2 regions of the Ralstonia sp. R-29 genome follow, and region 2 is predicted to be linked to the other one. Evidence: predicted binding sites of a transcription regulator. Region 2 holds the regulator's gene; the other holds the start of a gene.
The links. Region 2 encodes FNR, which switches genes on or off when oxygen is low (the NO sensors DNR and NnrR bind a similar motif). Its sites were predicted from a motif close to TTGATNNNNATCAA; they were not measured.
Positions count from the first base shown of each region.

Region 1 (8,064 bases), 1.3 Mb from region 2:
AGCAATGCGGACTTCGACGCGCAAATCGCCCACCTAAGGGCCATCAGGGAACGCTTGGCGCGTGCCAATACCCCTGAAGAACGACAAGCCCTGATGAATGAACGCATGAAAGTCATGCAGAACATGATGGCCGACGTGCGGCGGATGGGTGACACAAAAGCAGCGAAAGGAACGGGCCCAGCCGGCCAGATGGCGATGTGTCAGGGAATGATGGAACAACACACGGCCATGATGCAGGAGATGATGGATGGCCAAGGCATGGGTATGGGCGGCGGAATGGGCGGCATGATATCGAAGTAGGTGGCTCGTCGAGTCGCGCAGTGCAGCGCTGGCACAACGCTCTCCGTTGACCCTCCCAGATGGGAGGGTTCATCGTTTCTTGAGCATGAGAAAAAGCACGATGCTTCCCCAAGCTAGTGCGTCCGGCAGTAGGCGAACTGATAGGAGCCGATGTCTATGGAAGAGCACCGCCATATCCACGCAGCCGAACACGATCACACGCACTCGCATGATCAGCACGCTGGCCATCGTCACGGCGATCACTCCGCAACACACCAACATGACGGGAACGCCCCGGCTGCAGTGGGCGTAACACCCACAGCTCAAGCCGAGACTATCTACACGTGCCCGATGCATCCGGAAATCCGCCAGGATCACCCTGGGAATTGTCCGATCTGCGGCATGACGCTGGAGCCCGTCATGCCGGAGTTGGACGAAGAGGAGAACCCGGAGCTGAACGACTTCCAGCGGCGCTTTTGGTGGACGCTGCCGCTCACCGTTGCGGCGTTCATCCTCGCGATGTTCGGACACCGATACGGCTGGATGGACGCTTCGCGGCAAAGCTGGGTCGAGCTGGTTCTGTCGACGCCCGTGGTGCTGTGGGCGGGCTATCCGTTCTTCCAACGGTGCGCACAGTCGTTCCTGCATCGCAGCCCGAACATGTGGACGCTGATCGGGCTCGGCACGGGGGCCGCGTATCTCTACAGCGTGATCGCCACCGTCGCGCCAGGGCTGTTTCCTCAGACGTTCACGGAGCACGGCCGGATCGGCGTCTACTTTGAAGCGGCGGCGGTCATCATTTCCCTCACGCTGGTGGGCCAGCTGCTGGAGCTGAAGGCCCGGTCGCAAACCTCTGCTGCGATCAAGTCACTGCTTGGCCTCGCCCCCAAGACAGCCCGGCGCATCAATGCCGACGGCACCGAAGCGGATGTACCGCTGAGCCACGTGCACGTTGGCGACCGGCTGCGCGTGCGCCCCGGCGAGAAGGTGCCCACCGACGGTATCGTCGTCGAAGGCACAAGCTCCCTGGACGAATCCATGATTACCGGCGAGCCGCTCCCCGTGACCAAGCGAGTGGGCGACCATGTGATTGGCGCGACGATGAACACCGCAGGCAGCTTGATCATCGAATCGGAGAAAGTGGGTTCCCAAACCGTCCTCTCGCAGATCGTGCAGATGGTTGCCCAGGCTCAGCGCTCCAAAGCGCCCATGCAGCGCATGGCGGATAAGGTCGCCGGCGGTTTCGTTGTGGCGGTGGTGGCTGTTGCTGTGCTGACCTTCTTCGCCTGGGGATTCCTTGGGCCGCAGCCAAGCTGGGTATATGGGTTGATCAACGCGGTGGCCGTGCTCATCATTGCCTGTCCATGCGCGTTGGGCCTGGCCACACCCATGTCGATCATGGTGGCGAGCGGCAAGGGTGCATCCAACGGCATCTTGTTTCGCGACGCGGCTGCCATCGAGAACCTGCGCAAGGTCGACACCCTCGTTGTGGACAAGACGGGAACGCTCACCGAAGGCAAGCCCGCCTTTGAACGCAGCGTGGGCGCCAACGGTTTCGATGATTGGGAAGTGCTCCGCCTGGCGGCCAGTCTGGATCAAGGCAGCGAACACCCACTGGCCGCGGCCATTGTGGAGGCCGCCAGAGGGCGCGGACTGTCTCTGCAGAAGGCGGAGCACTTCGAATCCAGCAGCGGCATTGGCGTACGCGGCGCTGTCGCCGGCAAGAAGCTGGCGCTGGGCAACACGGTGTTGATGCAGCAAGAGCGCATCGATGCAGCGCCACTGGCCCAGGCCGCAGACACGCTACGGGCCCGAGGTGCGAGCGTCATGTACCTCGCCGCAGACGGCACGCTAGCTGGTTTGCTTGCCGTGTCCGATCCAGTCAAATCGACAACGGCCGAGGCGTTGGCGCAATTGAAGGACGCGGGCATTCGTGTGGTGATGGCCACCGGCGACGGCACGGTCACGGCCAGGGCGGTCGCGCAATCGTTGGGCATCGCTGAATTTCATGGGGAAGTCAGGCCCGCCGATAAATTGGCGCTCGTGACGAAGCTTCAAAGCGAAGGCCGAACAGTGGCCATGGCCGGCGACGGGATCAACGATGCGCCCGCGTTGGCGAAAGCCGATGTCGGTGTCGCCATGGGCACGGGCACGGATGTCGCCATGAATAGCGCGCAAGTCACGCTCGTGAAGGGGGATCTGCGCGGCATCGCGCGCGCACGGAACCTGTCCGAGGCAACGATCGCCAACATGAAGCAAAACCTGGGCTTTGCGTTCGTCTACAACGCCCTGGGTGTGCCGCTCGCCGCCGGCGTTCTCTACAGCACGACCGGTTTGCTGCTGTCCCCGATGATCGCGGCGCTTGCGATGAGCCTGAGTTCAGTGTCGGTGGTATCCAACGCGCTACGTCTGCGCCGGCTGAGTATCTAGTCCCACGTGAGGGCAGGGTCCACACTGCCCCGGTGAACGCACCGATTCAAACGGCCGGCGGAAGCTTTGCGCTCAGCCAGGCAAAGAATGTCGCCGCAAAAAAGGCCCAGACACCGAGGACGACATCTGCATACACCGTGCCCCCGAGTGTCGCCTTCCCGCTCTGCAGCGCATGGAAATCGATGCCATGGAACAGCGCCATCATGAACTGCATGAACGGCTCCGGAAATGCATACCAGACCATCGCGCACAAGGCGTAGAACAACATGACCGTCAGGGCGAACGTGGCACCGGTTTTGAACGGCTTCATAGCGGCCTCCTGATTCAGTACGTCAGAGCTGCCTATGCACCTTGTCGTGGTGGGCACCTTCGCCAAGGCGGGGAAAGAATGCGGGTATCTGGTCCCGATAGGCTTCATATTCGGGCCCGAACTCAGCCAGCGCTTCGGCTTCTTCAGCCTTTGCCAAGCGCACATACATCCATACGAGAACCGGGAACATGGCCAGCGTCAGCAGGGTCGGCCACTGGAAGAGAAAGCCGGCCATGATGAGGATGAACGCAACGTACTGCGGGTGCCGCAACCGGGCGTAGATTCCCGTGGTCGCCAGTCGGTGAGCGCTTTGGGCAACGTAGAGCACGCGCCACGCCGTGGCGAGCAGGATGAAGCCGCCAAAGATCAGGACGTTGCTGACGATGTGGAACAGGCCGAAATGCGGATTGGCTCGCCAGCCAAACATGACTTCCAGCAGATGCCCCGAGTCATGCGAAAGAAAGTCGACGCCCGGAAATTTTGCCGTCAGCCACGGATACAGCAGATAGATCGTCAGCGGTATCCCGTACATCTCCGTGAACAACGCAACGATGAATGCCGAGAAGGCACCGAATGAACGCCAGTCCCGCTGCGTTTGCGGCTTCGTAAAGCTGAAGGCAAAGATGATGAAGGCGGCGGAATTGATGAACACCAGAGACCACAGGCCGTACCCATATGTGCTGTCGTGTTGCATCACTGTTCTACCTTGGCATCGGCACCGTCAGCCTTGGCTGGCGGGTGACCGTGATGTCCATGGCCGTGACTGCCATGCATGAATACATGCATCAGCGGACATGCCGCCAGCAGTAGAAACGGTAGGAACTGGATGACGTGCGCCTGATGCTCGGTCCACAGGAAGTACGCAACAACCAACAGAAAACCGATCAATACAAGCTTTGATCGCGTGATGGCTGGCGCAACCTCGTCACGTTGCTGCCCATGTTGGTGATTCTCCATTTCCGCCTCCCGCCGAGGACATTGGACAAACCAAGCAAGCTACGTTTTCAGTATTGGCGTGGTGCAGAGATGGGAATTGACCGCGATCAACGCGATCGCAGATGACGCGTTCTCGCACGACACGGCATTCACGGTGCTCTGCTTGCCAGGGCCACAACTGCCGTATCCGGTTCAGACGCACCCAGGGCCACTAACCCGCGCGGCCGCAACTGCAAAGGGCAGCCGGCTGCCTATGCACCTTACCCGGGCGAACCCGACGCTTTCACCAGAATGACGGGGCATTCCGCCCGGGCGACAACACGATTGGCCACGGACCCCAGCACGGCGTCGACGAATGCGCCACGCCCGTGTGAACCCATGACAATCGCAGCGGCCTGAACCGACCGGCTGTATTGAACAATGCGTTCCGGGGCGAACCCGACCAATCCATGCGTCTCAAAGGGAATGCCCGCGTCGCGCAGGATCGCAACGACAGAGGCCATAGCCTTGTCGCTCTCCTCCTGATGCCAAGCAGCGAGCTCGGCCTGTCCGAGAAAGCTTTTCACTTCTCCACTAAGCTCGGGCGTGCAATGAAGCACGTGTACGGTGACGTCCTGCACCAGCAGGTTGCGGCCCGCTATGCAGCGGGCGGCCGCGTCTGAGTAAGCGGAGCCATCCGTGGCCAAAACAATGTGCTGCGTCATCTCTGTACCCTTCACGAATCGGTGGATACAGCCAACGTACTCCATGTGCGATGGCGCACGCTGATCTCGATCAATCGATGCGGAGACGTCGTCGCACCACGTCATGCGATGCTCAGCAACGTCAGGTCAGCGCTCTGCCTTGGTCCGGCCGTCTTGCGAAGATGAGGCGGCTGCCTCCTGGCGCCTCCACCTTAGCCGCCTCGCCTGCAAGAGGTGGCGCCAATCGACTTTGGCGAAGCCGTACACAATCGCCAGAAACACGACCTGGGACACGACAAAGTACACACCCATATACGCGCCGTCGAACTGGGTCTCCTCATCCAGATAGCGGGCACCAAGCTGGGCAATGTGCGTCCAGGTCAGGTAGCTCATCCAGCGGCCGAGGAAGAACGGCAGCCCGATCAACCATAGCCGCATCCCCGTCAATCCGTAGGCAATGAAGATGTAGTTGGACGGGAACGGGCTGAATGCATACGCGAGCATCATCCCGACCGTCATACCCTTATGGTCTTCCAGCCAGGCGCGCACCACATCGATGTTCTGGCGATCGGCCTCGCGCATCCAGCGGTTGCGTACGAGCGAGCAAGACAGCCGCGCCAGCACCAGGCGGCCAACGGTCGCCGCACAAGCGGCAACGCCTGCCAGAAGCACCGGGTCGGCATCGGGTTGCGAGAAGCCGATCCACGACATCACCATCCACGTTGGCGGCGCGAAGGCCGGCATCACATTGAGCAGGAAGACTGTTCCAAACAACGCAAGCAGGTTTGCCATGATGATCAAGCCTCCGCCCCAAGCACATGGAACAGTTCGTCTTCTTGTGCGCAATGCAGCCGGAGGATGGCATCCAGCCCATACAACAAGCGTTGCAGCTCTTGCGTGACGACGGCATCCGGGCCATCGGCGGACACATCGGCGACGATCCTGCCCAATAGGTTCGTCACGCGGAATATCTCGCGATGCATACCACTCATGGCGGCCATTGGGTCATCCCCGCCAAGCAGGCGGGCCACGTCCGGATAGAGCTGGGTGTCGTCTCGGCGCTCGTGCGGCACCAACACGTCCGACAAGGATCGGTTCAACGCCAGCAGTTCCGCTTTCGCCACACTGCCTGCCAGATGAGGCAGCGCGTCTGCGACCACGCGGATGCGATTCAGAAGGGGCTCCAGCTCCGCGTGTTCAGCCTTGAGCCGTTCAACGTCCGCCGTGGCTAGCGAGCGTGTCGCTTCATCTGCCGCCGGGCGCAACGCTCGCAGCGCGTTGGCGATGGCCAGTACGTCGATGACCTCCTGCAGCATTGCACCAGCCAACGGCGGCAGGTAACCCAGCGCTGCGGCAACCATGGCCACCAGCGACAACGACATGCCGATCATCATGCTCTGCAGCGCAATGCGGCGTGTACGGTGCGCAATCCGGACAGCATCAACCAACCGGTCCAGACGGTCCACCAACAAGACAATGTCGGCAGCTTCCGACGAGGCCGCCGCCCCACGCGCACCCATCGCCACGCCGACGTCCGCGGCGGCAAGCGCGGGCGCATCGTTCACGCCATCGCCCACCATGATCACCGTGCCATCACTGTGGGCACTGCGAATCGCCGCGAGCTTGGCCGCTGGCGATAGCGCCGCATAGACCTCTGTCACGCCCAACATGGCGCCAACGGATTCGGCAACGTCCGGCCGATCGCCAGTCAGCATCGCCTGCCGTGCGATGCCCTCACGGCGCAACAGGCGAAGCGCGCGCGGCGCCTCAAGGCGAACGCGGTCGATTAGCTGCAGCGCACCCGCCAACTCACCGTCAATGCCGACAAAGACCGCCGATGCACCGGCGTAGTTGACGCGCTTGACGAAGCTCTCCATCCAGGCTGGCGCCTCAGACGCGCCCAAGACATACGGCAGCGTGCCGATGGAAACGGCATGCCCGTCGACATGGCCGCGAACGCCGGCGCCCGGGCTCTCGACCACCGCACTCGGCAGCCGCAGCGTGGCGCCATGTTCTCGTGCAGCCTTGGCGACGGCTTCTGCCGTGACGTGATTCGATGCCTGCGCGAGAGACCCCGCCAAGTTGAGCACAAGGTCGGACGCGTACTGCGGCGCGCATTCCATGTCGACCAGGCGCGCGTATCCACCGGTCAGCGTGCCTGTTTTGTCGAAGAACAGCGTGTCGGCCAGCGCAAGCCGCTCCAGAGCGCCCCCGCCTTTGACCAACACACCACGCCTGGCGCAACGCGACAGGCCGGACACGATGGCGACTGGCACAGCCAGGATCAACGGACACGGCGTGGCCACGACGAGCACGGCCAGACAGCGGGCTGCGTCACCGGTGAGCATCCAACTTGCCCCAGCCAGGACGATCGTGAAGCCTACAAACCCGAACGCATAGCGATCCGCCAGTCTGACAGAAGGACTCCGCTCGGCCTGCGCTGCACTCACCAGACGGACAACGCCAGCGAACGTACTGTGCTCAGCAGATGCGCTCGCGATCATTTCAAAAGCCGCGCCCACATTCAGCACGCCGCTGCAAATGGCATCGGCCACCAAGCGATGGCGCGTGAGCGACTCTCCGGTCAACGTGGACTCATCGAGATCGGCCGGCTCGGACAACATGCCGTCCACGGGGACGACTTCGCCGTGCCGCACCAGTAACCGATCCCCCGCTTGCACCTCTTCCAAACTGACCGTGTGCCACTGCCCGCCGTCGAAGCGATTGGCTCGCTTGGGCGCATGACTAAGCAGTGCCGTCATTTCGCGCTGCGCCCTCGCTTGGGCAAAGTCTTCCAGCGCGCGCCCGCTCGCGAGCATGAATGCAATCACCGCTGCGACCAGCACCTCGCCAGACCAAAGCGCAAAGCTGATCGACATCGCCGCCAGTACATCCACGCCGGCCTGCCGCCGCATCAGCGAGCGCGCAATCGTGGCCACCAAGGCCAGCAAGTTGGGAATGATGCCGATCAGAAAGAACTGCCGCGCATAGCTCTCGGCGTCGACGGCGCGCGCCAACAACCCCGTAACCAAGGTCAACGCCGACAGCGTAAACAGCACGAGATTGAGAAGAAGGCGCCGCGAACGCATGGATGGGTCTCGCATTAAGGCATGCATTGGCTGCACTACATCATGCGACGCAACAGCCGGTCTTTCAGAACCCACTCGTGCCACAGGGCCGCGGCAGCATGCAGGCCAACCACGATATAGACGAATGTGGCCCCCGACTCATGCACCTCCTTGAACACGCTCCCCAATGCTTTGTCTTGGGTCAGTGGCAGCGTCAACGTTATCCCGAAGGGTTGAATCGGCTTGCCCGCCCAGGCCAGGGCCAGCACGCCAAGAACGGGCATTCCCCCCATCAGCACATAGAGCGCCCCATGCGTCAACCGCGCGGCTCGCTGCATGAACAGCGAGCCCGGGACGG
Region 1 is NZ_CP184377.1:613,370-621,433, reverse strand. It holds gene ACN9M1_RS02940 (hypothetical protein) at 1-300, shown strand, start outside; gene ACN9M1_RS02935 (heavy metal translocating P-type ATPase) at 457-2,709, shown strand; gene ACN9M1_RS02930 (DUF5676 family membrane protein) at 2,756-3,019, opposite strand; gene ACN9M1_RS02925 (methyltransferase family protein) at 3,042-3,713, opposite strand; gene ACN9M1_RS02920 (DUF2933 domain-containing protein) at 3,713-3,976, opposite strand; gene ACN9M1_RS02915 (universal stress protein) at 4,216-4,659, opposite strand; gene ACN9M1_RS02910 (hypothetical protein) at 4,786-5,430, opposite strand; gene ACN9M1_RS02905 (heavy metal translocating P-type ATPase) at 5,436-7,727, opposite strand; gene ACN9M1_RS02900 (cytochrome b) at 7,763-8,064, opposite strand, start outside.
Region 1: ACN9M1_RS02915 (universal stress protein) is a predicted target of FNR. The motif match lies at 4,720-4,733, and genes of this name have one in related genera.

Region 2 (8,064 bases):
TTGGGGGTATTACATCGCGGCGATTGCTCTGGTGGGCATCGTGTGGTGTATCTGGCTGCTGTTCTCGCAGCGGCGTATCCAGATTCCGCCGGGGCAGAGCGCCGGTGACGATACGGGCCACGTGTGGGACGGCGACCTGCGCGAGTTGAACAACCCGCTGCCGCGCTGGTGGATGTGGATGTTCCTGCTGTCGTGCATCTTCGCCCTGGGGTACCTGGTTCTCTATCCGGGGCTGGGTTCGTACGCCGGCGTGCTGGGCTTCTCAACGCGAGGTGAATTGGCCTCCCAGCGTGCAGAAGCCGATGCGAAGGTGCGCCCGCTTTACGAGCGCTACGCCAACATGGACATCAAGCAGATCGCCGCAGATCCGCAGGCGCACGAGATCGGCCAGCGCCTGTTCCTGAACAACTGCGCGCAATGCCACGGTTCGGACGCGGCAGGCTCCAAGGGCTTTCCCAACCTGACCGACGGCGACTGGCTGTATGGCGGAGATCCGGACACGATCCTTACCACCATCACCAAGGGCCGCCATGGCGTGATGCCGTCGCTGGCAGCGGTGGTGGATGGCAATCAGGCCGTCAACGTTGCCCACTATGTGCGTTCGCTGTCGGGTCTGTCGTCTGACCCGATCAAGGCGTCGCGCGGTGAATCGACGTTCAAGTCAGTCTGCGCGGCCTGCCATATGGCCACCGGCAAGGGCAACCAGGCGTTGGGCGCGCCCAACCTGACCGACCGCGTGTGGCTGTACGGCAGTTCGGAAGCGACCATCGTCGAGACCATTCTCAAGGGCCGTGACAACACCATGCCGGCACACGAGAACCTGCTCTCGCCCGAGAAGATCCGAATGTTGGCGGCCTACGTTTGGGGGCTGTCGAATAGCAATCCGAGTCACACCCAATGAGCGACCAAGAACCAGCCTGGCGCCCCATGACAACCGCTGCCGCTACATCGACCTCGGCGGCGGGTGTTGAAGATGCACCGACCGAGCAGATGCTGTATGAGGTGCGGCGCAAGATTTATCCGCGCGCCGTGACGGGCGCATTCGCGCGCTGGCGGGTCTGGCTGGTGCTGGCCACTCAGCTCGTTTTCTACGGGTTGCCGTGGCTGCAGTGGAATGGGCGCCAGGCGGTGCTGTTCGACCTGGGCGCGCGTAAGTTCTACCTGTTTGGCCTTGTGCTGTGGCCGCAGGACGTGATCTACCTGACGCTGCTGCTCGTGCTGTCGGCGTTGGGTTTATTTTTGTTTACGGCAGTGGCGGGGCGACTCTTCTGCGGCTATGCCTGTCCGCAAACGGTCTACACGGAAATCTTCATGTGGATCGAGCGGCATATTGAAGGCGACCGCTTTGCCCGCATCCGCCTGGACGGTGAGCGCTGGAGCCTGCGCAAGCTGCGCCTGAAAGCAGCCAAGCACTCTGCCTGGGTGCTGATCGCACTGTGGACGGGCTTCTCGTTCGTCGGCTTCTTCACGCCCATCCGCGAGTTGGGCATGGAAGTGTGGACGTTCTCGCTCGGGCCGTGGCAAACCTTTTGGTTGCTGTTCTACGCCTTCGCTACGTGGGGCAACGCTGGCTTCATGCGCGAGCAGGTGTGCCGCTACATGTGCCCGTACGCACGCTTCCAAAGCGTGATGGTCGACCCCGACACCTACGTCGTCACCTACGATACGGAACGCGGCGAGCCGCGCGGCAGCCGTTCACGCAGTGCAGATTTTGAAGCGCAGGGCCTGGGCACGTGCGTGGATTGCAGCATCTGCGTGCAGGTCTGCCCGACCGGCATCGACATCCGCCAGGGGCTGCAGTACGAGTGCATCGGCTGCGGCGCCTGTATCGACGCGTGCGATCAGGTGATGGACAAGATGCGCTACCCGCACGGCCTGATCCGCTACACCTCAGAGCGTGCGATGCACGAGCGCCTGACGCCGAAGCAAGCCCGCCGGCACCTGCTGCGTCCGCGTGTGCTGATCTACACGACGATCATGCTGGTGCTCATCGCCGGTTTCGTAACGGCACTGGCCATGCGCAAGCCGCTCAAGGTGGATGTGATTCGCGATCGCGGTGCCCTCGCGCGCGAAGTGGATGGCGACAAGATCGAAAACGTCTACCGCCTGCAACTGATGAATGCGTCCGAGCGTCCCGTGCGCGTAACGGTTACGGCAGAAGGCCTGCCGGCGCTGCAAGTGCTCGGTGGCAGCGGTGAATCGACCACGCTTGAACTGGCGCCCGCAGCCAATCGGTTGCTGCCTGTGCTCGTGCGCCGTCCTGCCGATGACATACCGGCCGGCTCGCACAAGATCCGTTTCGTCATCCAGGCAGATAGCGATAGCGACAGCCTTGTGTTGCGCGAACCGTCCAGCTTCATCGTGCCGCGCTAACGCGGTCTTCAGCGACATCCCCAACAGGAGGCACAGATGCACGCAACGCAAACTTCCGCCCAAGCCCGACCGTGGTGGCGTGAGCCCTGGCCGTGGCTGCTGATGGCCGGCCCCTTCGTTGCCATGCTTGGCTGCGGCGTCACCATCTGGCTGGCTGTGTCCCATCCCGACCCGGTCATCCAGGACAACGTTGTGCGACGGGGCTTGGTGATCGAAAAGAGCGCCACCGCATCGCCCGCGCATGCAGTCGATTCGGCCCACGCGGAGGTCCGATGAAACGCCGCATCCTGATGTGGATCTTGTGGCCGGCGTTCTTGTGTGCCGCGCTGGCCGAGCTGGTCGTCTTTGCGGTGGTTGACCCCGCAGACCTGCGCTTTTTCGGCGAGCAGATCACCGTGTCGGCCGAGGCGGTCTACACGGTGTCGTTCTTTGTGTTCTGGCTGTTGTGCGGCTTGTCGAGCGCGCTCACGTTGTACGTGTCGCCGGGCATTGGCAAGCTTGAAGCGCATGAACATCCGCTCATCTGAGCGGATGCCGAAAGCAGATTCAGCTGGCCTGACCGCTCATCACTTGGCGCAGGCCGGCCATGTCGATCAGCTTGACGTGGCGCTGGCGGATCTGGATCAGGCCCGCCTCGGCAAAGCGCGAGAACAGGCGGCTCACGGTTTCCAGCTTCAGGCCCAGATAGCTGCCGAGTTCTTCACGGCTCATGCGCAGCACAAACTCGGTCGACGAGTACCCGCGCTGCGCCGAACGCTTGGACAGGTTCAGCAGAAACGCGGCCAGGCGTTCCTCGGCGCGCATCGAACCGAGCGTCAGCAGCATCTGGTGGTCCTGCGAAATCTCCTTGCTCATGATCCGCAGAAACTGATGCTGCAGCGACGGCAGCCGACGCGAAAGCTGCTGCAACTCGTCATAGCGCACCACGCAGACTTCGGTGTCTTCCAGCGCCGTGGCATCCGACACATGCCGCATATCGCCAATGCCATCCAAGCCGACAATCTCGCCCGGCAGGTGAAAACCGGTGATCTGGTGGCGGCCGTCTTCCAGCGTCAGATGTGTTTTGAGTGTGCCAAACCGAATGCCATACACGCCCTCGAGCGGATCGCCCAGCGCATACAGCGTTTGTCCTTTCTTGATGCGGATGCGCTCGGTAACCAACTCGTCCATTTTGCGCACGTCATCCGAATTCATGCCCACCGGCAGGCAGATTTGCCCGAGTACGCAGGTAGAGCAACGCGAGGCTTGGTCGGAGAGCGCGATTCGTGTGAGCACGGGTGGGGGCGAGTGAATTTCGAGGAAGTGAAATGAGAAATTCTTATGGTGCAACTGGGCCGTATTATAGCGACGACCTTGTCACTATCGGACGTTTCCGATGGCGTGAATCGCGGGAAATTCATTTGATTCCCGCGCGTAAAACCATAACTTTGGTCCATATCAAAAGAGCATCAAAAAGATGAGTGCGGCTGCGCTGTTGAGCGTTTTCCTGATCGCGCTGCTTGGGGGTGTGCATTGCTTGGCGATGTGCAGTGGCATTGCGCTTGCCGCGGAGCGCGGGGCAGCGCCGGTGCGCATGGTGTCGCGCCGCCGGTTGTGGTTTGAGCAGGTGGTCATGCACGCCGGGCGGCTGACCACGTATGCGTTGCTCGGGGCGGCCATGGGCGCGCTGGGGGCCACGGTCTGGCGTCAGCAGTGGCTGCCAATCCAGCGCGGACTGTTTGCGCTGGCCAGCGCGTTGTTGCTGGCATATGGGCTTTTGTTGCTCATGCGCACAACAGGAGATGCTTGGCGCGCACCGGCGGTGGAGCGGGTGCTTGGTCGCTTGACGGGCGGTTTGTCGGGCTTGGCCGCACGGTTAGGCGGTGGCTTGGGGGCGCAACCTCCGCTGGTTCGCCGCTACGTCATCGGGCTGGCCTGGGGGTTCGTGCCGTGCGGCATGGTGTATGGCGCGCTTGCCGTCGCGTTGTTGGCGGGCAACGCAGCCTCCGGCGCGGTGGTGATGCTGGCTTTTGGTGCGGGCACGCTACCGAACCTTCTGATGATGTCGGGGCTCGCCGGCTGGCTGCGCGGATTGTCCCGCCTGCGATGGGCGCGGGGCGCAGCGGGCGCCACCATTGCCGCATTCGGTATCTGGGGGTTGGTCTGCGCCGCCTGGCTGCCAGAGATGCTCAACGCACATGGCTTCTGTCTGGTGCTGTAGCCGTTTGAAGCGCCGGAGATGGTGATCCCGCCCGGGGCGGCAGTTCAAACATCTTCCCGGTTGCGGCGCCGCCAGAAATTGCCCTACAATCGACGACAATTCGACTCGCCCTCCGCGCAAATTAACAATCCCAAGCGCGGCACCAGGCGACGCCATCCAGCGGCAATGCCGCCCTGGACCGTCGATTCGGGCAGGTGGCCAGTCTCTTCGGCAGCCGCCCGGTGCAGTATCCGTCCCCATGGCGGCGGAAGAAATTGCCCTAGTGGTGCCAGACTGGCACCGGATCAACTCGCTCCTCCGGCCCTTTTTTTGCGGGCACAGCCACTGCGTTACGGTGCATGGCCCAATTGGATCAATTGGCCATCGCGCGCCGGGCCCGGGCGGGCAACAGCATTCTGAAATGCCGCGTGCGTCGCGGCGGAACGACAAACCTCAAGCGTGACGGCGACCTGCCGCGCGCGAGCAATGACGAACCGTTCAACCTAATGAATACCCAAGAGGCGAAAATCGTCCTCGAGACCGCGCTGATCTGCGCGCAAGACCCATTGCGAGTCAATGACTTGCGCAAGCTGTTCGACGAAGATGTTTCCGCAGATACCATCCGCGTGTTGCTCGAAGAGCTGCGCCAGGATTGGCTCAATCGCGGCGTCGAGCTGGTCGCGCTGGCTTCGGGCTGGCGCCTGCAGAGCCGCCCAGAGATGCGTGTGTATCTTGATCGCCTGCATCCGGAAAAGCCGCCCAAGTACTCGCGCGCCGTGATGGAAACGCTGGCAATCATCGCGTACCGGCAGCCGGTCACGCGTGGCGATATCGAAGATATTCGCGGCGTGACCGTCAACACGCAGGTCATCAAGCAGATTGAGGACCGCGGCTGGATCGAGGTGATCGGTCATCGCGACGTGCCTGGTCGCCCCGCGCTGTACGCGACCACCAAGCAGTTTCTGGATGATCTCGGACTGCGCTCGCTGGATGAGCTGCCGCCGCTGGAGGATGCCCGCGCCCAGGCGCAGGCCAGCCTGCTGGAGCAGGGCGCTATCGAGTTCGAGGGTGGCGCCATTGCGGTGGCAGAACTGACCGAGTTGGTCAACGAAGCCCCCGATAACGGCGTACCGGAAGCCGATGGGAATGCCGATGCGCCGATTGAGGCATCGAGCGAGTCTCCCGTTGCTGACGGCGAACCTGCTGCGGAGGCCGAATCGCCCCTTGCCAGCGCGCTGAAGGGCGAATCGGAAGACGAGCACAAGACCATGGCCGAGCCATCTTCGGCTACATCGAACGAACATTCGTAATGCCATGCCAGCCGTAGAGTCGGCACGTGGCCTGATCCCTTAGATTTTTTAAAGACGTTGTGAGTACCCAGCCAGATTCCATGGATACACGTATGCCGGCCGATGCCGACGCTCAGCCGCCACGACAAGAGGGCGGTGACGGGACCGAGTCCGCGCCGCGCCGTAAAGGACTGCGCCGCGGTCTGCGCAACCTTGTGGCCTCGCGCCGCCAGCCGCAAGAGGGTCGCCCAGAAGGCGAGTCCGGCGATGCCGCAGGCACGGAGGCCGGCCAACCTGCGCAAGCCCGCAAGAGCCGTGCGCCACGGGCGCGCAAGCCAAAGGACGTCGCTGGCGAGCCTGTAGTTGTGGCTGAAGGCGCCGCCCCAGCGGAGCAGGCACCGGCAGAGGGCCAGGGTGAGCGACGTGGCCCGCGCGGCCGCTTCGGCAAGAACCGTCGTCGCCAAGGCGAAGGGCAGCCGGCTGCGGAGCGCACTGAGCGTACTGACGGCGCCACTGGTGGCAAGCAAGCCGGTGGCCGCGGCAAGGGTCAGAACCGCAACGGCAAGCCGCAAGGCAAGGCTGGCAGCCCGAGCCAGAATCGTGGCGGCAAGGGTCCGAAGGGTGGCAAGGGGTCGGAAGACGTCTTCCAGTATGTGATTTCCGGCGCGTACGACGCCGAAGTCGATGCTGGCGGCGCGCCGCAGTCCAGCAAGGTGCGCGAACTGACCGCCGAGGACGATGCGCCCAAGCTGCACAAGATCCTCGCTGACGCCGGCCTCGGCTCGCGCCGCGACATGGAAGACCTGATCCTGCAAGGTCGCGTCTCCGTGAATGGGTTGCCGGCGCACATCGGTCAACGCATTCTCGCCACCGACCAGGTGCGCGTGAACGGCAAGCTGATTCAGCGCAAGCTGCCCAATAAGCCGCCGCGCGTGCTGCTGTATCACAAGCCGGCCGGCGAAATCGTCAGCCAGTCCGATCCGGATGGCCGTCCGACCGTGTTCGACGCGCTGCCGCGCATGAAGACCGGGAAGTGGGTCGCCGTCGGCCGCCTGGACTTCAATACCGAAGGTCTGTTGATCTTCACGACGTCTGGCGACATCGCGAATCGCTTTATGCATCCGCGTTATGGCGTTGAGCGCGAATACGCGGTGCGCACGCTGGGCGAACTGCCTGAAACGGACCGTCAGAAGCTGCTGCACGGCATCCAGCTCCAGGATGGCGAAGCCAATTTCCTGCGTTGCGCCGACGGCGGTGGTGAGGGCGTCAATCACTGGTACCACGTTGCGCTCACGGAAGGCCGCAATCGCGAAGTGCGTCGCATGTTCGAAGCGGTCAACTTGACCGTGTCGCGCCTGATCCGGACGCGTTATGGCAGTTTTGTGCTGCCGCGCGGCCTCAAGCGTGGGCGCTGGCAAGAGGTCTCGCCCGAAGATGTGCGCACGCTGATGGGCACGCTGGGCATGAAGGTCCCGACCGCCAGCTCGGGTGAGAAGAGTCGCCAGGGTGATCGTCGTCGCCAGCCGGCGCCGGTGCTGATGGGGCCGATGTCGTCGGGCTTTACCGGCGAAGCGAACTTCCAATCACGCGGCATGGGCATTGAGAATGGCAACCGCGCTCAGCCTGCGCAACGCCGTCAGTCGACCCCGCGCCAGCCGGATCCGATGCAGACGTCCATGGGCTACATCAACGTGGGCGGCCCAACGACGCTGACTGCGCGTACCCGGATGGGCGCGCGCCCGGACGGGCGTGGTGGCTCTGGTGGTGTTGGCGGAGGCATGCGTGATGGCAATCGCACACCCGGCGGCAAACGCCCCGGTGGCAAGAGCGGTGGCGGCATGCCGAACGGCAACAAGGCGCCGCGCGGTGGCGGGAAGCGCGGCGGCAAGCGCTGAGCATTGTGGGTGCAATCCGCCGCACAGCGGATTCTGCGATCTCTCGGGGCAGACTTTGCGTTTTGCCCCGAGACGGATTACAATGTGAGTCTAATCAAAAGTCATCCTGCAGAAGATGGGCGAATGATATGGGCGTTGCGCCCATTTTTTTTTGCTTCAGCAGGTTGGCCAGACCGGGAAATTCTTCAGGAAAAACGTGCATCTGACTGATCTGATTGAGAAAACCCTCACCGCCATGGGTTACGAGCTGGTGGAAGTGGAACGCGCGCCGGCTGGATTGCTGCGCGTATATATCGATCAGGCGGAAAACGGTATCGTCATTGAAGAC
Region 2 is NZ_CP184377.1:1,893,300-1,901,363, reverse strand. It holds gene ccoP (cytochrome-c oxidase, cbb3-type subunit III) at 1-901, shown strand, start outside; gene ccoG (cytochrome c oxidase accessory protein CcoG) at 898-2,373, shown strand; gene ACN9M1_RS08890 (FixH family protein) at 2,410-2,649, shown strand; gene ACN9M1_RS08885 (hypothetical protein) at 2,646-2,900, shown strand; gene fnr (fumarate/nitrate reduction transcriptional regulator Fnr) at 2,920-3,648, opposite strand; gene ACN9M1_RS08875 (sulfite exporter TauE/SafE family protein) at 3,830-4,573, shown strand; gene scpB (SMC-Scp complex subunit ScpB) at 5,059-5,862, shown strand; gene rluB (23S rRNA pseudouridine(2605) synthase RluB) at 5,955-7,736, shown strand; gene rimP (ribosome maturation factor RimP) at 7,933-8,064, shown strand, end outside.